3 regions of the Streptomyces sp. NPDC098789 genome follow, and region 1 is predicted to be linked to each of the others. Evidence: riboswitches for the same ligand, from Rfam matches in the RefSeq annotation. Region 1 holds a riboswitch; each other region holds the start of a gene.
The links. Region 1 has a riboswitch for cobalamin ahead of ACIQWR_RS03075 (energy-coupling factor ABC transporter permease). Riboswitches for the same ligand answer to the same signal wherever they lie in the genome.
Positions count from the first base shown of each region.

Region 2: it holds a riboswitch for cobalamin, as region 1 does, so the genes downstream of both, ACIQWR_RS27310 (cobalamin biosynthesis protein) here and ACIQWR_RS03075 (energy-coupling factor ABC transporter permease) in region 1, are expected to answer to the same signal.
Region 3: it holds a riboswitch for cobalamin, as region 1 does, so the genes downstream of both, ACIQWR_RS08380 (CoA-acylating methylmalonate-semialdehyde dehydrogenase) here and ACIQWR_RS03075 (energy-coupling factor ABC transporter permease) in region 1, are expected to answer to the same signal.

Region 1 is NZ_JBIWAJ010000001.1:625,157-632,755, forward strand. Features, by position in the region: gene ACIQWR_RS03035 (YncE family protein) at 1-599, shown strand, start outside; gene ACIQWR_RS03040 (cytochrome P450) at 670-1,902, opposite strand; gene ACIQWR_RS03045 (tRNA-dependent cyclodipeptide synthase) at 1,883-2,644, opposite strand; gene ACIQWR_RS03050 (EF-hand domain-containing protein) at 2,898-3,110, shown strand; gene ACIQWR_RS03055 (PadR family transcriptional regulator) at 3,163-3,783, opposite strand; gene ACIQWR_RS03060 (energy-coupling factor ABC transporter ATP-binding protein) at 3,831-4,670, opposite strand; gene cbiQ (cobalt ECF transporter T component CbiQ) at 4,667-5,416, opposite strand; gene ACIQWR_RS03070 (energy-coupling factor ABC transporter substrate-binding protein) at 5,421-5,762, opposite strand; gene ACIQWR_RS03075 (energy-coupling factor ABC transporter permease) at 5,759-6,469, opposite strand; cobalamin riboswitch at 6,499-6,715, opposite strand; gene ACIQWR_RS03080 (hypothetical protein) at 6,757-7,317, opposite strand; gene ACIQWR_RS03085 (hypothetical protein) at 7,457-7,599, opposite strand, start outside.
Region 2 is NZ_JBIWAJ010000015.1:40,093-47,691, reverse strand. Features, by position in the region: partial or broken gene ACIQWR_RS27315 (cobyric acid synthase) at 1-740, opposite strand, end outside; gene ACIQWR_RS27310 (cobalamin biosynthesis protein) at 737-1,729, opposite strand; cobalamin riboswitch at 1,764-1,911, opposite strand; gene ACIQWR_RS27305 (hypothetical protein) at 2,015-2,236, opposite strand; gene ACIQWR_RS27300 (anion permease) at 2,257-3,540, opposite strand; gene ACIQWR_RS27295 (alpha/beta hydrolase) at 3,941-5,092, shown strand; gene ACIQWR_RS27290 (hypothetical protein) at 5,199-6,614, shown strand; gene ACIQWR_RS27285 (VOC family protein) at 6,700-7,095, opposite strand; gene ACIQWR_RS27280 (neutral zinc metallopeptidase) at 7,157-7,599, opposite strand, start outside.
Region 3 is NZ_JBIWAJ010000003.1:194,095-201,693, forward strand. Features, by position in the region: gene aceA (isocitrate lyase) at 1-80, opposite strand, end outside; gene ACIQWR_RS08375 (short-chain fatty acyl-CoA regulator family protein) at 397-1,803, shown strand; cobalamin riboswitch at 1,872-2,058, shown strand; gene ACIQWR_RS08380 (CoA-acylating methylmalonate-semialdehyde dehydrogenase) at 2,268-3,767, shown strand; gene ACIQWR_RS08385 (acyl-CoA dehydrogenase family protein) at 3,772-4,917, shown strand; gene ACIQWR_RS08390 (enoyl-CoA hydratase/isomerase family protein) at 4,914-5,999, shown strand; gene mmsB (3-hydroxyisobutyrate dehydrogenase) at 5,996-6,976, shown strand; gene ACIQWR_RS08400 (enoyl-CoA hydratase) at 6,973-7,599, shown strand, end outside.

The DNA of each region.
Region 1 (7,599 bases):
CCTGTTTCGGCGTCAATCACGCCGACTTCTCCGCGGACGGCCGGTACTTCATCGTCTCCTGCGAGTTCTCCGGTGAACTCCTCAAGGTCGACACCGAGAAGATGGAGGTCGTCGGGCAGCAGAAACTGCCTTTCGAGGGAGCGATGCCGCAGGACGTCAAGGTCTCCCCGGACGGAAAGACCTTCTACGTCGCGGACATGATGGCGCACGGCATGTGGGTGCTCAGCGGCGATGCCTTCGACACCCCCAAGCTGCTGCCCACCGGAAAGGGCTGCCACGGTCTGTACGTGAGCCGTGACTCCCGGGAGATGTACGTCTCCAACCGCGGCGAAGGCAGCATCTCCGTCTTCGACTTCAAGCAGAACCGGCTGACCAAGAAGTGGGACCTGCCCGACGGCGGCAGCCCCGACATGGGCGGCGTCTCGGCCGACGGCAAGGTGCTGTGGCTCTCGGGCCGCTACAACTCCGAGGTCTACGCGATCGACACGAAGAGCGGCGAGCAGCTCGCCCGCATCCCCGTGGGCAGCGGCCCGCACGGCCTCGCCGTCTACCCGCAGCCCGGCCGCTACTCGCTCGGCCACACCGGCATCTTCCGCTGACGCGCCCGCACGTGACGGTGCCCCGGAGGTCCGCCGACCTCCGGGGCACCGTCATGTGCGGCGGCCGCGACTACCAGGCGACGGGGAGCCGCTCCGGGAGCCGCTTGATGAAGCCCGTGCGCCAGACCAGGTTCTCGGCCGGCACCGCGAGCCGCAGCTGCGGCAGCCGGTCGACCAGCACCGACAGCGCGATCTCGGCGTGGGCGCGGCCCAGTGCCGACGCCGGGCAGAAGTGCCGCCCCGCGCCGAAGGCCAGGTTCGCGTTCGGTGCGTCGCGCTCCAGGTCCAGCTCGTCCGGCCGCTCGAAGGCCTCCGGGTCGAAGTTCGCGCCTTCGAGGAGCACGAGGACCAGCTCGCCCTCCTTGATCAGTACGTCCCCGACCTGGACGTCCGCCAGGGCGATGCGCGGCAGCCCGTCACCGACGGACAGGTTCCACCGCAGCAGCTCGTCCACGGCCTTGCCCATGCGCTCCGGGTGGGCGCGCAGGTAGCCGATCAGCTCGGGCTTCTGGAGCAGCGCGAGGATCGCGAGCACCAGGAAGGCCGAGGTGGAGACCGCGCCCGCGCCGAAGAGCGACACGGCCACCGTCGCGAACATGTCGTCGGTCAGGTGCGCCGATTCGGGGTCGGCCTCCTTCAGCTCCGCGAACTTTCCGAGGAGCCCCGTACGCTCCTCGGCCGGCAGCGCCAGCTGCGCCCGCAGCGCGTCGGAGAAGTACCCGACGTCCTTGTACCAGTTGAGGGCCGAGTCGGCGAAGGGCTCGCGCGCGGTCATGAACGCGACGTCCAGCCCCGACATCAGCCGCCGCCAGTCCTCGAAGGGCACGCCCAGCACCTGGCAGTGCAGCGCCGCGGAGAAGGGGTCGGCGAACCCCGCCCGCAGGTCCGCCGGGCCCCCCTCGGCGACGATCTGGTCGATCAGCTCGCCGGCCTTGGCGGCCAGCCAGTCCTGGAGCCCCTTCTGGCGGGGGTTGAGCGCCTTCATGACGGCGTTGCGCAGCCCGGCGCTGTTGATGTTGCCCATGTTGTTGACGACCTCGGGGGGGATCGTCAACGCGTATTGGCGGGGCACCCCGGCGTTCGCGGTGTCCTTGAGGCTGAAGCGCTCGTCCTCCAGCACCTGCTTGGCCAGCGCGTAGCTGCTCACCAGCCAGGCCGGGTCGCCCGTGAGGGTGCGGACCTTGGCGACCGGGGCCTTCTCGCGCAGCCACGTGCACTCCTCGGGCAGTACGTCGCCGCGCCGGGAGAGGGGGAAGTCGAGGACCGCCGTGTCCTCCGTGCCCTCAAGCTGCTCGACGCTCATCGACGGTCCCTTCGGTTGGTGCGGTGTGTGCGCTGTGCGTGGTGCTCGCGACGACCTCGGGCCGTACGACGGCGGAGGCCTGGTTGCGGGTGGCGCGAAGGCCCCCGCCGCGTGCGTAGAGGACATCGGTCAGCGGCATCTTGACGTGGTAGGCCGCGACGGAGGAGGGCACTCCGAGAATGCTCGGGGTGTCGAGGAAGAACGGCAGCTCGGCGGCCATGTAGTCGAAACAGACCTGCAACTGCTCGTCGGTGATGGATTCGCCCTCGGGGAGTTTTGAACCCACGAAGTGGAGTGCCATTTCCTCGCACCCCTTGCGGAATTCGTCGTCGGTCTCCAGGAAATGCAGCACGCGCCGGTGCAGGAGTTCGTACACCGGGTTGCCCTGGAATTCGGAGAGTGCCCTCACCCGGATCTCGGCGTCCTGGGGAGCTGATTCCCCGACGCCCTTCAAGATCCGTCTCCGGACCGCCTTGATCTCCTTGGCGGCACGCTTCTCGGCGTGCTCCTGTGTGTAACCGAAGGCGGCGAACATCCGGTCCACGTGGAGGTCCGCGTAGACGAAGTCGACCTGCGCGAAGCGGGTCGTGGCCCACTGGGTGAGGCTGCTGATGCGCTCGGCGGTGAAGTAGCTGTTACCAGGACTTACGCCAATCAGCACATGGTCGCCATCTTCCCAGATGTGGCGGCAGGTACGGGTGAAGGGCAGAACTTCGAATGATGCGTCAGCTGTGATCGTCACCTGTGTGAACGCCCTTGTTGCCGCTTGTCCCTGGGAGCCCTGCGCTCCTGGTGTGGCGGCAATGTCGGTACGTTATGCCGTGATCCCGGAGCGTGACAAGTGGGGGTCCGATTTGTTGGCTGGAATTGTTGCTTCCGCCTTACTCCGGGGTAATCGAATTTCTATCGACCGCTCGATCGGGCCCCCCGGCGGAAGACGGCTCCGGGGGCGGCTACCCTGAGCCGGTCAACAAGCACCAAGAAGGGGTGGACCCATGGCGGACATCGAGAGCGCGCGGGCGACGTTCGACCGCTTCGACGCGGACGGCGACGGCTTCGTCTCGGCCGACGAGTACAGCGCGGCCATGAAGGCGATGGGCGACGCGTACGTCACCGGTGCGGTCGCGGACGCGATCGTCGCGAGCAAGGACGCCAACGGCGACGGCCAGATGAGCTTCGACGAGTTCTGGGCCTCCCTGAACAAGTAGTCCAGGTCAGGTACCGCACGCGCCTGCGCCCCACCTGCCGGGGCCAGGCGCGTCAGCGACCGCCGGGCTCCATCGCACGCCCGCCGGGCTCCGCCGCCGGCCCCTCGGGGCCCTCGCGGGGCTCCTCGGCGGGCTCCGCGGACAGCCGGTCCACCTCGGCCACGGCCTCCTCCAGCCAGCTCAGCCAGAAGGTCTCCAGGGCGAGCCCGCCGTGCAGCACGAGCCGCCGCACCCGGTCCTCGTCGGCGTCCCGGCCCGGCGGGAAGTCCCGCTCGTCGATGGCCCGGTACTGCGCCAACTGACGCCGGTGCAGCTCCAGGTGGCGCCGCAGCTCCGGTCCCAGCCCGCGCACCCCGACGACCCCGGCCGCCCGCACCCGCAGCAGCAGCGGATCCCGGATCGGCTTGGGATCCTGGCTCTCCCCGATCCAGCGCGCCAGTTCCGCGCTCCCGGCCGCCAGCACCTCGTACTCCTTGCGCTGGCCGCGCACGGGCTGCTCGCTCGGCAGCGCGCGGATCAGCCCGCCCTCCTCCAGCCGCCCCAGCTCGCGGTAGATCTGCTGGTGGGTGGCCGACCAGAAGTACCCGATCGACTTGTCGAACCGCCGGGTCAGCTCCAGTCCGGAACTGGGCTTCTCCAGGAGCGCGGTGAGGATGGCGTGCGGCAGCGACATGCGGTCATCCTAGGTTCGCCCGGACCGGGCGCCGCCCCCGGCGCCGCTCAGCGCCAGGCGGCCAGGGCCTCCGGGGTCGTGGGGCCCGGGGTCTGCGGGGAGAGCAGGCCGTGGGCGCGCAGCAGGGCCGTCACGGACGGGGACCAGGCGGCGCGCAGGCCCGCCGAGGCGAGCAGCTCGGGGTCCGAGAGCAGGGTCTGCGCCGGGCCGAGGCGGATGCCGGTCGGGGTCAGGATCGCGGCGTCGTCGGCCCACCGCACGGCGAGGTCCACGTCGTGCGTCGCCATCACCACGGTCGTCCCGGCCGCGCGCAGGCCCGCCAGGGCCTCCAGCAGCCGTTCCTGGCCGTCCGGGTCGAGTCCGGCCGTCGGCTCGTCCAGGATCAGCACCCGGGGGGCCATCGCCACGGCGCCCGCGATCGCGGCCCGCTTGCGCTGGCCGTAGGACAGCAGGTGCGTCGGCCGGTCCCGCAGTGCGGTGATGTCGAGGGCGGCCAGCGCCGCGTCGACCCGGTCCCGCACCTCCGTCACCGCCAGCCCCAGGTTCATCGGGCCGAAGGAGACGTCCTGTTCCACGGAGGCGGCGAAGAGCTGGTCGTCCGGGTCCTGGACCACCAGCTGCACGGCCTTGCGCAGCCGGGTCAGTCCGGCGCGGCCGTACGAGACCACCGCCCCGTCCAGGTGCAGCTCGCCCGCGTCGGGGCGCAGCCCGCCGCTGAGCAGGCGCATCAGCGTGGTCTTGCCGCTGCCGTTGCGGCCCAGCAGGGCCAGGGCCCGGCCCGGGGCGATCGGGAAGTCCACGCCGGACAGCACGGCGGGCCCGTCCTCGTAGGCGTAGCCCGCGCCCGCCAGCCGGACGAGCGGTTCGGGTTCCACGGGTACGTTCACGAGACGAAGCCCTTCGAGGCGAGGGTGACGGCGACCAGCGCGGCGAGCAGGGCTCCCGACGCGGTCAGGAACCGCCAGGACGGGGAGGACTGCGGTACGAGCACCCGCAGCGTGCCGTCGTAGCCGCGCCCCGCCAGCCCGCTCTGGAGCCGGGACGCGCGGTCGAAGGCGCGGACGAAGGCGGTCGCCGCCAGCCCCGCCACGGACCGCCAGGCGGCGGCCCGGCCGCTGTGGCCCAGCCGGGCGGCCTGGGCCCGGCGGACCTGGGCGAGGGAGTCCAGCAGGAGGAAGCCGATCCGGTACATCACCAGCGCCACGTCGACGACGGGCGCCGGCACCCCGGCCCGCACCAGCCGGGGCAGGACGTCCGAGACCGGGGTGGTGAAGGCGAACAGGAGCACGCCGAGCGAGGCCGCCGACGTGCGCAGCAGCAGTTCGACGGCGTGCCGCGGGCCGTCCGGGGCCAGGGAGACCAGCCCCGCCGGGCCGCCCACCGCGAGCAGCAGGGGAGCCGCCCCGGTGAAGCAGAACCCGAGCGGGATCCGGAAGGCCCGCCACAACTGCCGCGGGGGCACCCCCGCCGGGCCGAGCAGCACGGCGAGGGTGGTGGCGGCCACCAGGGGTCCGCCGGGCCAGGGCGGCAGGCAGACCGCGGTGACGGTCAGCCCGAGCCCCAGCAGGGCCTTCTCCAGGGGGTGTCGGCGGCGCCAGCGGCTGCTGTGCGCCGCGGCGTCGATGGGCAGCACCGCCTCACGCGCCCCGGGAGCTCTGGTCGTCCCCGTGGCCCGCGCCGGCGGCCTCGCCCTGACGGCGCCCGCGGCGCACCCCGAAGTAGTAGGCGAGCACGCCCGCGCCGAGCGCCGCCTGGAGGGCGAAGAGCGCCGACTCGACCTCCCCGGAGGGGGGTTCGTACAGCGGGGAGAACCACGGCTCGTAGTCCGGCCTGAGTTCCGTGATCGCCGTCTCCGCCTGCGCGTCGGCGCCGGCGAACGGCTCCTCCTTGCCCTCGCCGAGGCCCAGGGCGATCGGGAGCACCGCCAGCGCCGCCACCAGGAGCAGCAGCAGGGTGTTGATCTTCGCGTTCCTGGTCATCGGACGGCCGTCCCCTGCTCGCTGCGCGCGGTGGTGCGGGCGCCGGTCAGCTTGGCCACGCCGAGCCGCACCAGGTCCGACTTGCTCGACTGCATCAGCAACCGCATCACGAGCACGGTGAGCAGGCCCTCGCTGACCGCCAGCGGGATCTGGGTGACGGCGAAGATCCCGCCGAACTTCGCGAGCGAGCCCGCGAAGCCGGACGCCGGGTCGGGGAAGGCCAGCGCGAGCTGCACGCTGGTCACGCAGTAGGTGATCAGGTCGGCGAAGAAGGCGCCGCAGAAGACCGAGACCATCAGGGGCGCGTCGAACCGCTTGAGCAGGCGGTAGACGGCGTATCCGGCCCAGGGGCCCGCGATCGCCATCGAGAAGACGTTCGCGCCGAGCGTGGTCAGCCCGCCGTGGGCCAGCAGCAGGGCCTGGAACAACAGGGTGATCGTGCCCAGCACCGCCATGATCGGCGGGCGGAACAGGATCGCACCGAGCCCCGTCCCGGTGGGGTGCGAGCAACTGCCCGTCACCGAAGGGATCTTCAGGGCGGACAGGACGAAAGTGAACGCACCGGACGCCCCGAGCAGCAGGGTGCTCTCGGGATGCGCCTTGACCTCGCGGGTCAGGGCGCGCACTCCGTGGACGACGAAGGGGGCGGACGCGACGCCCCAGGCGGCCGCGTGCAAAGGGGGTAGGAACCCCTCGGCTATATGCATGTGTAGGGAGACCTCTCCAGCACCTCGTGGATGGAACAACGCACCCCGGTCGGTCTCCTGGCTCACGGGTGCTGATGCCGCGGCGCCGCCTTCCCGGCCCGGGCGGTCTCCCGCCCGGTCCAGTGGCTCCCCGCAGGGTGGCGCCGGACTTCCCGTTCACAGTGGCGAGGGCCGCACCGGTTTCCCACCGGTTTCCCGTACACCAAGGCCCGTTGACCCTACCTGACCAGGGGCAACGGGCCGTCGGCGGCGCCGTCGTTCAGGTGCGCGCGGCACCCGGAGCCGTCTCAGCAGACGTTCGGGTGGGCGATGTCGACCACGAAGCGCTCCGGGTTGTGGAGCGTGGAGGTGGTGAACTGCGGTGCGGTGTCGAAGGCGGCGCCGAAGGTGACGTACCCCTCGAAGTCGCCGGTGAAGGCGAGGCCCTTGAGCTTGCTGAGGTAGATCTTCTGGAGCTTGGGGCCGGTGTAGACGGAGTGCCCGGCGTCGTCGTGCGCCTGGGCCGGGTGCAGGCGGATCTCCAGGAAGTACGTCCCGGCGAGCGGGACGGGCTTGCCGGAGCCGTCGTAGACGAGCTCGGAGACGGGAGTGACGGTGACCCCGGGGACGTAGCCCTGGAGGTCGATGACGATCCGGTCGTAGGTGCAGTGCCCGCCCCAGCGGGCATTGGTCACGAGCGGTGTCTGGGTGGCGGAGGCGGAGGCCGGTACGGCGAGGCCGAGTCCGGCGGTGAGGAGCAACCCGGCGGTGACGGCCGCCAGCCGCCGCCGGTGGACGGAGCCGGGGCGCGTACCGCGCCGCAGCGAGTGGACTGAGTTGCGGACGGAGCGTATGAGGTGGTCCAGCATGACGTCCCCCGATTCTTCGGATGTGGGGACAGTAGTGTCATCGTGGAAGACACGCCATACGGCCTCGCGGTTGCACGCGGCGCACGGGCCGGGGCCCGGCCCGCCGATGCGGACCGGGCCCCGGGGGCGGTCGTGCGCGTTACGGGACCGGGTTGAAGACCACGGACTCGTGCGTGTTGGACTGGCCGATGGCGGTGAAGCCGGAGCCGTTCGACTGGGCCGTGTTGTTCTGGTTCGAGGCTCCGGAACCGGTGGCGACCTGCTGCGCGGTGGAGGAGTTGC
Region 2 (7,599 bases), on a different contig from region 1:
GAGACGCGCAGGCCGTCCTCCTCGTCGATGCCGAGGCCGTGCTGGAAGGGGAGCACGCCGTACGTCGCCCGCCCGGTCAGGCCCCGCAGCATCTCCATGCCCGGCTCCAGCAGGGAGACGTCGCCGCGGAACTTGTTGACGAGGTAGCCCGCGATCAGCGACTGGTCCTCGGGGGACAGCAGCGCCGTCGTGCCGAAGAACGAGGCGAAGACCCCGCCGCGGTCGATGTCGCCGACCACGACCACCGGGAAGCGCGCGGCCCGTGCGATCCCCATGTTCACGATGTCCGTGCGCCGCAGGTTGATCTCGGCCGGACTGCCCGCCCCCTCGCAGATCACGGCGTCATACGTGCCCCGCAGTTGCTCCAGGCAGTCCGTGACGATGCCGAGCAGCTGCTCCTGGCGCCCTCCGTGGTAGCCGCGCGCGCTCATCTCGCCCACCGGCTTGCCCAGCAGCACCACCTGGCTGCTGCTGTCGCTGCCGGGCTTGAGCAGCACCGGGTTCATCAGGGCGGTCGGCTCGACCCGGGCCGCCTGGGCCTGCATCGCCTGGGCGCGGCCGATCTCGGCGCCCTCCAGGGTGACGAAGGAGTTCAGCGACATGTTCTGGGCCTTGAAGGGGGCCACCTTCACGCCCTGGCGGGCCAGCCAGCGGCAGATGCCCGCCGTGACCACGCTCTTGCCCGCGTCGGAGGTGGTCCCGGCGACCAGGAGCCCCCCGCCGCGCCGTGCGCCGCTCATGCGCGTCCCTTCGCCTTCGTCGTACGGGCCGGACCGCTGCGGTCCGACGTGCAATGTGCCACCAACACCCGCAAGGACACGCAGGCCCCGAGGGAGATCCAGGTCACCCGGCGGGACAGCCGCACGGCCCGCTCGATGTCCGCGACCTCGACCGGGCGGCCCGCCGCCCCGTTCAGCACCGCCCGGTGCTCCACGCGCCCGGCGTACGCCAGGGTCCCGCCGAGGCGGACCCCGAGCGCCCCGGCGAAGGAGGCCTCCACCGGTCCGGCGTTCGGGCTGGGGTGGGCCGCGGCGTCCGCGCGCCAGGCCCGTACGGCGCCCCGCCGGTCCGGTCCGGCCAGTACGGCGGCCAGCGCGGTCAGCCGCGCGCCCGGCCAGCCCGCGACGTCGTCGAGCCGGGCCGAGGCCCAGCCGTAGCGCAGGTGGCGGGGGGACTTGTGGCCGACCATCGCGTCGAGGGTGTTCACGGCGCGGAAGCCCAGCAGCCCGGGCACTCCCGCCAGGGCGCCCCAGACCAGGGCGCCGACGACGGCGTCGGAGGTGTTCTCGGCGACCGACTCCACGACGGCGCGGGCGATCTGCTGGTCGTCCAGGGCCTGCGGGTCGCGCCCGCACAGGTGCGGCAGCCGCTCGCGGGCCACCTCGGTGTCCCCGGCGGCGAGCGCGCCCCCGATGGCGCGGGCCTCGCGACCCAGCGAGGTGCCGCCGACCACCGCCCAGGTCGCGGCGGCGGTCAGGGCGATGCGGGCGGCGGCGGGCCGGGAGCGCACGGCGCGGGCGCCGAGCGCGCCGACGGCGGCCGCGCCCCCGGCGCACACCAGGGCGTGGACCGCGCCCCGGGCGCGGCTCTTGCCCCACAGGGCTCGTTCGACGGTGGCGGCGGCCCGCCCGAAGGCGGCGACGGGATGCCCGCGGCGCGGATCACCGAGGATCCGGTCGCCGATCAGGCCGGCCGTCGCGCCGTACGCGAAAACGCGATCGGCACGCATGTGGCAGGTAGGTCCTCACTCAGGGTCCGCGCCCTGGTTCGACGTGTCCGGTGGCGAGAGTTCCTGGCTTCCGGGAGCCTTCGGCTCCTCGGTGACAGTGGCGGGACCGCGCCGGATTCGCACCGGACTTCCTCTTCATGCCGCCGTATTGGCTCGGGCAGTCCACCACGCACCGCGAACGCCCGTCAACTTGCCGTTGACCTGCGAAAGCTCCCCCCGGCCGCGGGCCGGAGGGAGCTTTCGGACGTGCTGGTGCGGGAGGGGCGCCCGGGGGTGACCGGGGTGTCAGCTGACGATCAGGTAGATCGCGTAGCCGACGGCCACCGCGCACAGTGCGAAGCAGGCGTACGCGCCGGTGCGCGCCAGGTGGGCGGTGCCGCCCTGGCCGGTCGCGGTCTCGTGCTTCGAGAGGCCCACGATGCCCAGGGTGAAGAGGGTCACGAGGGCGACGGTCGCGGAGAGGCTGACGCCGAACACGGAGCCGAGTGCTGCCCAGTCGATCTTCATACTGCCGATTCCTCTGTGGGTCAGACCGCGGCGGCGGGAGCCGCCGGTGCCGGGGGAGCGGCCGGGGCCGGGGTCGGGATGGTCGCCTTGAAGGCCTCGTCCGTGACCGCGGCGGTGGTGCCCGCGACCGGCGGGACGGCCACGGCGGCGATCGCGGTGGTGACCACGCCCGGCGCCTCGGCGGCGGTGTCCGCGGTGGTGCCGGCGGCCTCGTTCACGTTGGTGTGGTCGACGACCTGGCGGCGCGAGATCAGCCAGATGGCGACGCAGGAGCCGACGAGGAAGAGGGCGACGGCGGCGACGCCGACGTCACCGGTGCGCATGACCAGCTCGGCGCCCGCGGCCACCAGGGCGGCGGCCGGCAGGGTCAGGCCCCAGGCGATGAACATCCGGCTGGCGGTGGACCAGCGGACCACGCCGCCCTTGCGACCGAGACCCGCACCCATGACCGCACCGGAGCAGGCGTGGGTGGTGGAGAGGGAGAAGCCGAGGCTGGAGGAGGCCAGGATGACGCTCGCGGCCGAGGTCTGGGCCGCGAAGCCCTGCTGCGGCTGGAGGTCGGTCAGGCCGCTGCCCATGGTGCGGATGATGCGCCAGCCACCGAGGTAGGTGCCCATCGCGATCGCCATGCCGGCGGAGACGATCACCCAGACCGGCGGGTTGGAGCCGGGCGCGAGCGCCCCGCCCGCGACCAGCGCGAGGGTGATGATGCCCATGGTCTTCTGCGCGTCGTTGGTGCCGTGCGCGAGGGAGACCAGACCGGCCGAGGCGATCTGACCGGCCTTGTAGCCCTTGGCGGAGGTCTTCTTGTCGACGTTGGCGCCCAGCTTGTAGGTCAGCTTGGAGGCCAGCATCGCGGCCACACCGGCGACGATCGGCGCGGCGATCGCGGGGAGCAGCACCTTGGTGACGAGCGTGTCGCCGTTGACGGCGCCGAGGCCGGCGGAGGCGACGGCCGCGCCGACCAGGCCGCCCATCAGGGCGTGCGAGGAGCTGGACGGCAGGCCGACCAGCCAGGTGACGAGGTTCCAGAGGATCGCGCCGACGAGCGCGGCGAAGATCACTTCCGGCTGGATGCCTTCTTCGTTGACCAGGCCCTTGGAGATCGTCTTGGCGACCTCCACGGACATGAAAGCGCCGACGAGGTTCAGCACGGCGGACATGGCCACCGCCGTCTTGGGCTTGAGCGCGCCGGTCGAGATGGTGGTAGCCATCGCGTTGGCCGTGTCGTGAAAACCGTTCGTGAAGTCGAACACGAGAGCGGTGATGATCACGATCCCGAGGAGAAGCGTTATGTGCTCCATTTACCCAGGCTTCTGTTTGACGTCAGTGGCTAGCCGACCGTAGGCAATCTGGGTGAACGGAAGATGAACTGGAACGGGCGGAGCGGTGTACCGGTCGGGGGTCGATTTGGGGCCCTCGTCCCGGTTGATAGGTCGATCCATCGATTTACGCACGTCAGGCCGGGGTTGGCTACCGGCCGGACGGGGGCATTCCGACCCGCCCGGCCACTCGCCCGGACGCCCGGACGAGATCCAGATCACGCCCGGAGCGGCGTCGGAGCGGAGCCTGGGCGGAGGCGGGGCGGACCCCGCCCGCACCCTGGTCGGGGTCCGGGTCCGGACCCTGCGGAACGCTCGGCTCCGTCGGCCGGGACCGACCGCTCCACTGGCCGGGGCGGGCGTGCCGGTCGACACTGGAGCGGTGCGCTCCGCAACGACGACGGCAGCGGCCGTCACCACCACCCTCACCGCCGCCGCAGGCCTGGCCGCGGCGGCCACGGTCGCCGCGGTCGCGGTCGGCCGGCACGCGGCCGACGCGGCCCTGCGCAACGAGCCCGGGCGGCCACTGCCCGGCGGGCCCCGGCTCACCGTCCACTCCACCGCGGCGGACCGGGTCGCGCTGACGCTCTCCCTCGCCTCCCTGCGGTCCGGCACGTACGCGCTGGCCGCGCCCGGGGTGCACGCGGTCGTCGGGGCGGTCCTGCCCGACGCCCCGCACGACCCGGACACCGTCGTGCGCCGCCTGGTGGGGGTCACCCACGGCACGCTGGCCCCCGGCGCCCGGGTCCGCCTGACGCCCCAGATCCACGTGGGCGACCCGCGCACCGCGCTCGGTCTCGACCACGCCGACGTGGACGTGCCGGGGGAGCTGGGCGCCCTGCCCGCGTGGTTCGTGCCCGCCGCCCGCGACACCTGGGTGATCACCGTCCACGGACTCGGCGGCACCCGGGAACACCCGATGGTGGTCATGCCCTTCCTGAACCACCACCGCCTCCCCGTCCTCGACCTCGCCTACCGCGGCGACCTCGGCGCCCCCCGCCCGCCGGACGGCCTCGGGCACCTCGGCGCCTCGGAGTGGCGCGACGTGGACGCGGCCATCCGCTACGCCCTCCGCTTCGGCGCCCGCCGGGTCGTCCTGCACGGCTGGTCCACCGGCGCCACCATGGCCCTGCTCGCCGCGGAGCGCTCCGCCCTCGCCGGCAGGATCTCCGGCCTGGTCCTCGACTCCCCGGTGCTGGACTGGCGCACCACCCTGGAGCGGCTCGCCGCCGCCCGGGGCACCCCGGCCGCACTGCTCCCGCTCGCGGTGCGGGCCGCCGAGGGCCGTACCGGGCTCCGGGTCGACCGGCAGCCCCCGGGGGCCGATCCGGCGGCGCTGCGGATGCCCGTACTGATCTTCCACGGGCCGGACGACGCGCTCGCGCCCTGGGAGCCCGCGCGCCGCCTCGCCGCGGCCCGGCCCGACCTCGTCACCCTGCGGACCGTCCCGGGCGCCCCGCACGGGGCGATGTGGAACGCGGACCCCGCGGGCTACGAGGAAGCCCTGCGCAGGTTCCTCACCCCTCTTATGTAGCCACCGTGGCGGGAAGGGTGGTTTGCCCCGTTATCGACCATCACCCTCCAGTGGTAACGAACGGTTCCGTTTGGGCTTTCGGGCAGTGACGGGCGAGACTGCTTCCGTGACGTCCCGAAAGCCTGATGAGCAGTTGGCTCGCGACTCCAGACTCCGACTCGTCTCTGCGCGCTCCGTCGCCACGGCCCGCAAGGCGGTGACGGACCGGAGCACCCGGCCGGCACCCCGGCCGCCGGCGGGCACCCCCGCCGCGCCCGACCTCGCGAACCGGGCCCGCGCCTCGCTGGCGGACGCCGTGCGCCTGGCACGCTGGGCCGAACACCACCTCGGTGTCGCCGACGGGTCCCGGCCCGCCCCCGCGGGCGCGCTGCCCGCCGCCGACGTCGAACGGGCCGCCCGCCACCTGGGCCTGACGCACGGCCAGATTCAGGTCGGCTGGGACCGCGCCCGCCTCGCCGGCCTCGTCGAGGTGCACGGCGGCCACGCCCGCCCCGGCTGGCGGCTGCGCGCCTGGGACCGCGACGACACGGCGGTCCTGCGCGGCTGGGTCGCGCTCTTCGACGCCTGGTCGCTCGTCCACCCGGCACCCGCCGACATCGCCCCCTCGGCCGTCGCCGACGTGGTCGAGTCGATGCCCCAGGTCCTCTCCCTGCTCCAGCTCTCCGCGGGCCCGGTGACCGTCCCCGCGCTGCTGGACCTGCTCGGCCAGCGCGTCGTCGAACTGCGCGACGAGCGCTGCGAAGTCCCCTACGACGCCCCCGCGTCCGACCTCCAGGCGCCGGGCGCCGCCGACCGTCCCGTCCCGCTGGCCCGCCTGCTGCGCTGGGCCCTCGGCGGCCTGGCCGCCGTGGACGCCGTCACCCTGGGCCCCGCCATGGCCGCGCTCACCCCGCTCGGCAGCTGGGCGGTCTGGGTCAAGCTGGAGCAGATCTGCGTGGCCGCGCAGAGCCCCGCCGGGAACATCGAGCAGTCGGCCGCGGCCATGCTGCACGGCTGCGCCCGGCTCACCCCCGGCCCGGCCCGCGCCGAATACCAGGCCTGGCTCGCCGCCCGCCCGGTCGGCCACGCCGTCAGCGAGCTGCTGCACGCCGCCCGCGGGGAGGACGCGCTGCTGCGCGGCCTGGCCTTCGAGGCGCTGCGCGTGGTCGGCGCCCGGGCCGAGCCCGAGGTCCGGGCCGCATCGCGCGAGGCCGCGCTGCGTCCCTACGCCCTGCTCTGGCTCGCCGAGCACGACGGGGTGGACCCCGACGAGGCCCAGGAGGTGCTCACCCGCGAGGAATCGACCTGGCTGTGGGTCGACACCGCCGCGGCCATCGCCGACCACGGCGAGGCGGAGCTGCTGGCCCGCCACCTCGACTCGGCCGTGCGCACCACCGTGCCCCGGCTGCTGGACGAGGTCCGCGCGGTCGGTCACCCGCGCACCGTGCAGGTGCTCGTGGCGCTGGCGGCCGCGCACCCCGACCCGGCCCTGGCCAAGGCGATGCGCCGCGCCGCCTTCCAGGTGCACACCGGCGGGGTCTAGGGCCTGTCGTCGACGTCGGGCCGCCCTCCGGGCGACGACGCGACGTCGACGACACCCCCTGGCCGACGACGTGCGCGCCGCGGGGTCAGACCTGCGGCGCGTACGTCCCGAAGCTCCAGATGTTGCCCTCGCCGTCGCGGGCCATGTAGTCCCGGGACCCGTAGTCCTGGTCGGTCGGCGGCATGAGGATCTCCACCCCGTGCTCCGCGGCCCGCCGGTGGTGCGCGTCCACGTCCTCGACCACGATGTACACCCCGGTCGGGCCGGCGTCGGCCATGGCCGCGTCGAAGACCCCGCCCCGGCCCTTGCTGCCCAGCATCACCATGCCGTTGCCGTAGGCCAGCTCGGCGTGCATGACCGCGCCGTCCTCACCCTCGTACACGGCGGCCTGGGTGAAGCCGAAGGCCTCGGTCAGCTGTTTGATGGCGGCCTGGGCGTCGCGGTAGAGCAGCGTCGGAAAGATGGTCGGAACACCTGCCACGGCGATCACTCCCTCTCGTCGATGTGACCCGGGTCACCAGTCTCGCAGGAGGGTGCGACAGTCAGCGGAAGGTGTTGCACTGGGCCATGTCGCCCGTCCGGTAGCCCTGGTAGAACCACTGCTGGCGCTGCTCGGCGCTGCCGTGCGTCCAGGATTCCGGGGTCACCCGACCCTGGAACTTCTCCTGGATCCGGTCGTCGCCGACCGCCGCCGCCGCGTCGAGGCCGTCCCTGATGTCCTGCTCGGTCAGGCTGGTGATCAGCGGCCGCCCGGTGGTCTTGTCCGGGGTCTTGGTGGCGTTGTGCGCCCAGACCCCCGCGTAGCAGTCGGCCTGGAGCTCGACCTTGACCGCGTTGCTGTTCGCGCCCTGCCGTCCGTCCTGGGCCTTCTGCAGGGTGCCGGTCAGGTTCTGGATGTGGTGCCCGTACTCGTGGGCGATCACGTAGGCCTGGGCGAACGGGCCGCCGCTCGCGCCGAACTTGGTCCGCAGCTCGTTGAAGAACC
Region 3 (7,599 bases), on a different contig from region 1:
TCCCGGGCCGCCGCCGTCGTCGTTCCCGCCTGGGCCTGAGCCTGATTCCGGTCCTGAGCCTGAGCCTGCTGCGTGGCCATGGCCGTCTCCCCTGAGTCACGTCAAAAAGTGGACATGTGAAATGTGCGAATGAGACATCGACGAGTCACCGGGTGACACTCGGTGCACCCTGCACACCGTGGTGCGCGATCCGCCCTCGGCGCCCGCCGGACGCTTCTGCGGGCTTCCTGGCCGCAGTCCGACTCTGGCAGTGGCACCGAGTGCCATCAACCGTGGCCGCATGCCACGTTCTGCGCATCTTCTTCGCCGCGATTGCCAAGATTGCGAAGGGTGCACGGTCCGCCGCCGCGCCTACACTCACTTTCCTACTCACTGGTAGGCGGTACGGGGGGCACGATGGGCAAGACCTATGCGGGGGCGCGGCTGCGGCGGCTGCGCGAGGAGCGGCGGCTCAGCCAGGCCGAGCTGGCGCGCCGACTGGAGATCTCCCCCAGCTACCTGAACCAGATGGAGCACGACTCGCGCCCGCTCACGGTGCCCGTGCTGCTCCGGCTCACGGAGGCGTTCGGCGTCGATCCCGGCTTCTTCGCGGAGCGGGACGGCGCGCGCACGGTCGCGGACCTGCGCGAGGCACTGGCCGACGACATCACGGCCGCCCGGGTCTCCGCTTCCGAACTGGCCGAGCTGGTCCAGCGGTTGCCGGCCGTCGCAGGGGTCCTGCTCGACCTGGGGCGGCGCAACGTCGCCCTGACGGAGCGGCTCTCGGACGCCGCCGACGGCAGGGCCGGGGGGACCGTCGGCGGACCCCGGCCGCCGCACGAGGAGATCCGCGAGTTCTTCTACCGCCGCCAGAACTACCTCCACGACACCGATCTCGCGGCCGAGGAGCTGGCGGGCGCGATCGGCATCCGCCCCGGCGGCGTGCTGCCCGCCCTCGCGGACCGGCTGGCCGAACGGCACGGCGTGCGCCTGGCCCCGGACGCCGACCGGCTGCACCGCTACGACCCCGCGCGGCGGACCCTGCACCTGTCGCCGCGGCTGCTCCCCGGTCAACAGGCGTTCCGGATGGCCACCCAACTCGCGCTCCTCGAACACGGAGCGGGCCTGTCCGCCCTCGCCTCGGAGGACTTCGACGAGGGCTCGGCCGCCTGGTCACTGGCCCGGATCGGCATCGCGAACTACTTCGCCGCGGCGCTGGTGCTCCCGTACGGGGCCTTCCACGCGGCGGCCGAGGAGGAGCGCTACGACATCGAGAAGCTCACCGTCCGCTTCGGTCTGGGCTACGAGACGGTCTGCCACCGCCTCAGCACACTCCAGCGGCCGCGCCTGCGGGGCGTGCCGTTCTCCTTCGTCCGCGTCGACCGGGCCGGGAACATGTCCAAGCGGCAGTCCGCCACCGGATTCCACTTCTCCCGGGCGGGCGGCACCTGCCCGCTGTGGAACGTCTACGAGGCCTTCGCCGCCCCCGGCCGCATCCACGTCCAGATCGCCGCCATGCCCGACGGCGCGCGCCACCTGTGGACCGCCCGGGCCGTCACCCGGCACCGCGGCGGTTGGGGCGAGCCCGGCAAGACCTTCGCGATCGGCCTCGGGTGCGAGATCCGGCACGCCTCCCGCCTGGTCTACTCCGACGGGCTCGACCTCGCCAACGCCTCGGCCGCCACGCCGATCGGCATGGGCTGTCGCCTCTGCGAACGCCTCGAATGCCCCCAGCGCGCCGCTCCCCCGCTCGGTCGCACGCTCGCGGTCGACGAGAACAGCAGCACCTTCGTGCCCTATCCGGTCGTCGCCGAGGACGGTTGAGCCGCGCCGGCCATCCGGGCCGGCCGTGCCGGTGGGGATGGCGAAGGTGGGGGTGGACTTACTAGGACGTCCAACTATATGTTCGTGGCACAAGGTCCGCGGTGCAGGGAAGCCGGTGTGAATCCGGCACGGTCCCGCCACTGTGACCGGGGAGTGTGCTGCCCTCCACACGCCACTGACGGCTTCACGTCGGTGAGGCGGACGGCACGCGGTGATCCGGGAGTCAGGTTACCGGCCGCGGAACGTTCCGTGTTGTCCACGAGGATGGAGCAGACACGCATGGCACCGGTCCGTACCCACGACCCTGGTGATCCGGCGGAGCGAGCGGCGACCCCCGCGCTCTAGCTCATCGGCCGCCTCCGGCAGCCCTGTCCCACGGCACCCCACGCGACGGACCCGACCCGGGTCCGGTTGCCGGTGCGCCGTGCCGTCCCCGGATCCTCACCTGACGAGAGCAGGCTCCCATGGTCCGCGAACTCACCCATTTCATCGGCGGAAAGCACACCACCGGCACGTCCGGCCTCTTCGCCGACGTCCACGACCCCAACACCGGCGCCGTCCAGGCCCGGGTCCCGCTCGCCGGACGCGCCGACACCGAGGCCGCCATCACCGACGCCGAGGCGGCGCAGCGCGAGTGGGGCGAGTGGAACCCGCAGCGCCGGGCCCGTGTCCTGCTGCGCTTCCTGCAACTCATCGAAGGCGAAAGGGAGTCGCTGGCGCGACTGTTGTCGGCCGAACACGGCAAGACCGTCGCCGACGCCCACGGCGACATCCAACGCGGCCTGGAGGTCGTCGAGTTCGCCGCGGGCATCCCCCACCTCCTCAAGGGCGAGTTCACCGACAACGCCGGAACCGGCATCGACGTGCACTCCCTGCGCTCACCGCTCGGCGTCGTCGCGGGCATCACCCCCTTCAACTTCCCCGCGATGATCCCGCTGTGGAAGGCCGCCCCCGCGCTCGCCTGCGGCAACGCCTTCATCCTCAAGCCCTCCGAGCGGGACCCCTCCGTACCCCTGCGGCTGGCCGAGCTGTTCCTCGAAGCGGGGCTGCCGCCCGGCGTGTTCAACGTGGTCAACGGCGGCAAGGAGGCGGTCGACACGCTGCTGACGGACCCCCGGGTACAGGCGCTCGGCTTCGTCGGCTCCACCCCGATCGCCGCGCACATCTATGCCACCGCCGCCGCCCACGGCAAGCGCGCCCAGTGCTTCGGCGGCGCCAAGAACCACATGATCGTGATGCCGGACGCCGATCTCGACCAGGTCGTCGACGCCCTGATCGGGGCGGGCTACGGCTCGGCCGGCGAGCGCTGCATGGCCATCGCCGTCGCCGTCCCCGTCGGCGAGGAGACCGCCGACGCGCTGGTCGCCCGCCTCAAGGAGCGCATCGCCACCCTGCGGATCGGCCGCTCCGACGACGCCACCGCCGACTTCGGCCCGCTGGTCAGCCGGGACGCGCTGGACCGGGTCCGGCGCTACGTCGACATCGGGGTCAACGAGGGCGCCGAACTCGTCGTCGACGGGCGCGGGTTCACCCTGCCCGGGCACGAGAACGGCTTCTTCGCGGGGGCCACCCTCTTCGACCGCGTCACCCCGCGCATGCGGATCTACCGCGAGGAGATCTTCGGTCCGGTGCTGTGCGTGGCCCGCGCGGCGGACTACGAGGAGGCGCTGCGGCTGCCCACCGAGCACCCGTACGGCAACGGCGTCGCGATCTTCACCCGCGACGGCGACACCGCCCGCGACTTCACCCGCCGCGTCGGTGCGGGCATGGTCGGCGTCAACGTGCCCATCCCGGTCCCCGTCGCCTACCACACCTTCGGCGGCTGGAAGCGGTCCGGCTTCGGAGACCTCAACCAGCACGGCCCCGACTCGATCCGCTTCTACACCCGTACCAAGACCGTCACCTCGCGCTGGCCCTCCGGGGCCAAGGAGGGCGCGAGCTTCACCATCCCGACGATGGGCTGAGCCGGTGACCACCACACTGACCCCCGATCAGCTCGCCCTGGCCGAGGTCACGCTCGACTTCGCACAGGAGCAGCTCGGTCCGTACGCCGTCGGCTGGGACCAGGACAAGCACTTCCCGGTGGACGTGCTCCGCAAGGCGGCCGACCTCGGACTCGGCGGCGTGTACGTCCGTGAGGAGCACGGCGGTTCGGGGCTGAACCGCGCCGACGGCGTCCTCGTCTTCGAGGCCCTCGCCACCGGGTGCCCCTCCATCGCCGGGTACCTGTCCATCCACAACATGGTCGCCTGGATGATCGACCGCTACGGCGACGCCGCCCAGCGCGACCGGTGGCTCCCCGCGCTGTGCTCGGCCCGGTCCCTCGGCAGCTACTGCCTGACCGAGCCGGGCGCCGGGTCGGACGCGGCCGCGCTGCGCACCCGGGCCGAACGGGTGGGCGACGACTACGTCCTGAGCGGGGTCAAGCAGTTCATCTCGGGAGCCGGCGCGGCCGAGGTGTACATCGTCATGGCGCGCACCGGTGGTGAAGGATCGGGCGGGATCTCCGCCTTCGTGGTCGAACGCGACGACCCCGGCGTCTCCTTCGGCCCCAACGAGCGCAAGATGGGCTGGAACGCCCAGCCCACCCGGCAGGTGGTCCTCGACGCCGTCCGCGTTCCCGCCGACCGACGGCTGGGCGCCGAGGGCGACGGTTTCCGCATCGCCATGAACGGCCTGAACGGCGGCCGCCTGGGCATCGCCGCCTGCTCGCTGGGCGGTGCGCAGAGCGCACTGGACCGCAGCCTGGCGTACCTGGCCGACCGCGAGGCCTTCGGAGCACGGCTGTTGGACGCGCAGGCGCTGCAGTTCCGGCTCGCCGACATGGCCACCGAGCTGGCCGCGGCCCGCGCGCTGGTCCGCCAGGCCGCCGCCTCGCTGGACCAGGGCGATCCGTTGGCCCCGCAACTGTGCGCGATGGCCAAGCGGTTCGCCACCGACACCGGCTACTCCGTCGTCGACCGGGCCCTGCAATTGCACGGCGGGTACGGCTACCTCAGCGAGTACGGCATCGAGAAGATCCTCCGCGACCTGCGGGTGCACCAGATCCTGGAAGGAACGAACGAGGTCATGCGCATCATCGTCGCCCGCGGGCTCACGGAGGCCCTGCGATGAGCCCCACCGCCGCCGAAGGCGCCGACCACGTCCTCCTGCACACCGAGGGACGGGCCGGGTACGTGACCTTGAACCGCCCCCGGGCGCTCAACGCGCTCACCCACGCCATGGCCCTGCGCATCGACGCGGCACTGACCGCGTGGGAGCACGATCCGGCCGTCGGGACCGTCGTCCTGCGCGGCGCCGGTGAGCGCGGCCTGTGCGCGGGCGGCGACATCCGCTCCATCCACGCGGACGCCCGCAGCGGCTCCACCGCCTCGGCGGACTTCTGGCGCGACGAGTACCGGCTCAACGCCCGGATCGCCCGCTACCCCAAGCCGTACGTCGCCCTGATGGACGGCATCGTGATGGGCGGCGGCGTCGGGATCTCCGCCCACGGCAGCGTCCGGATCGTCACCGAACGCTCCCGCGTGGCCATGCCCGAGACCGGCATCGGCTTCGTCCCCGACGTCGGGGGCACCTACCTCCTGACGCTGGCGCCCGGCGAGCTGGGCACGCACCTCGCCCTCACGGGCACGCCGGTGGACGCCGCCGACGCCCTGCTGTGCGGCCTCGCCGACCACTTCGTACCCGCGGCGCTGCTGCCGCAGCTGTCCGCGGACCTCGCCCACGCCGACGTGCACGAGGTGCTGGAGCGGTACGTCGTGCCCGCGCCCGGCGGCGGGCTCCGCGCCCAGCGGGAGTGGATCGACCACTGCTACGCGGCGGACACCGTGGAGGAGATCCTGGACCGGCTCCGCGCCAGCGGCGCACCGGCCGCGAAGGAGGCCGCCGACCTGCTCCTGACGAAGTCGCCCACGGCGCTGAAGGTGACCCTGGCCGCACTGCGCCGCGCCCGCACGTTGGGCCCGCTGGAACGGGTCCTGGAACAGGAGTACCGGGTCTCCTGCGCGGCTCTGACCTGCCCCGATCTGGTGGAGGGCATTCGCGCTCAGGTGATCGACAAGGACCGCGCGCCGCACTGGAGCCCGGCCTCGCTCGCCGAGGTCGGTGCGGCCGATGTGGCCCGGTTCTTCGCCCCGCTCGGCGAGCGCGAACTGCGCCTCGCCGTGACCGACTCTCCCCAGGAGGTGCCGTGGTGAGCACGACCGTAGCGTTCATCGGGCTCGGGCACATGGGCGGGCCGATGGCCGCCCAGCTGGTCCGGGCGGGACACCGGGTCATCGGTTTCGACCTGGCGCCCGAGGCCCTGGCCGCCGCGGCGGCCGCGGGGGTGGAAGCCGCGCCCTCGGCGGTCCGGGCCGCGGCCGAGGCGGACGTCGTCATCACGATGCTCCCCGCGGGCCGCCACGTCCTCTCCCTCTACCAGGAGGAGGGCCTCCTCGCGGCGGCCCGGCCCGACACCCTGTTCGTCGACTGCTCCACGATCGACGTCGCCGATGCCCGGGCCGCGCACGCGGCGGCCGTCGCGGCCGGTCACCGGGCGCTGGACGCGCCGGTCTCCGGCGGGGTGGCGGGTGCCGAGGCCGCGACCCTCACCTTCATGGCGGGCGGCGGCGGCGAGGAGTTCGCCCGGGCCGAGCCGCTGCTGGCCGTCATGGGCAAGAAGACCGTGCACTGCGGCGCGCCGGGCGCCGGGCAGGCGGCGAAGATCTGCAACAACATGATCCTCGGCATCTCCATGATCGCCGTCAGCGAGGCGTTCGTCCTGGCCGAGCGCCTCGGCCTGGAGCACCAGGCGCTGTACGACGTCGCCTCCACGGCGTCGGGTCAGTGCTGGGCGCTCACCGTCAACTGCCCCGTGCCCGGGCCCGTACCGGGCAGCCCCGCCAACCGGGACTATCGGCCCGGGTTCGCGGCTCCCCTGATGGCCAAGGACCTGGGGCTGGCGGCGAACGCCCTGCGGGCCGGGAACGTGGACGCGCCCCTGGGCCTCAAGGCCGCCGAGCTGTACGCCGACTTCGCCGCGGGCGAGGGGCGCGAGCTGGACTTCTCGGCGATCGTACGGACCCTGCGCCCCGCGGCCGAAGCCGGCCTCCGAGCCGGCCCCGACACCCACAGCCACACCCACACCGACACCGACACCGACACCGAGCAGAACGGAACGACCGCCCCGTGACGCAGACGTACGAGACCATCCTGGTCGAGCGCAAGGGCCGGGTCGCGCTGGTCACCCTGAACCGGCCCAAGGCCCTGAACGCCCTGAACCTCCGGGTCATGACCGAGGTGGTCGCGGCCACCGAGGCCCTCGACCGGGACCCCGAGGTCGGCTGCATCGTCCTGACGGGCTCGGCGAAGGCCTTCGCCGCCGGGGCCGACATCAAGGAGATGCGCCCGCGGAGCTACATGGACATGTACCTCTCCGACTGGTTCACGGCCTGGGACCGGCTCGGCCAGCTCCGGACCCCCACCGTCGCGGCCGTGTCCGGCTACGCCCTGGGCGGCGGCTGCGAGCTCGCCATGCTCTGCGACGTCCTGCTCGCCGCCGACACCGCCGTCTTCGGCCAGCCGGAGATCAAGCTGGGCGTCATCCCGGGCATCGGCGGCTCCCAACGGCTCACCCGTGCCGTCGGCAAGGCCAAGGCCATGGAGCTGTGTCTGACCGGGCGGACGATGGACGCCGTCGAGGCGGAGCGGGCCGGGCTGGTCTCCCGCATCGTCCCCGCCGACGCACTGCTCGCCGAGGCCCTCGCGGTGGCCGAGACGGTCGCGGGCATGTCCAAGCCCGTGGCGATGATGGCG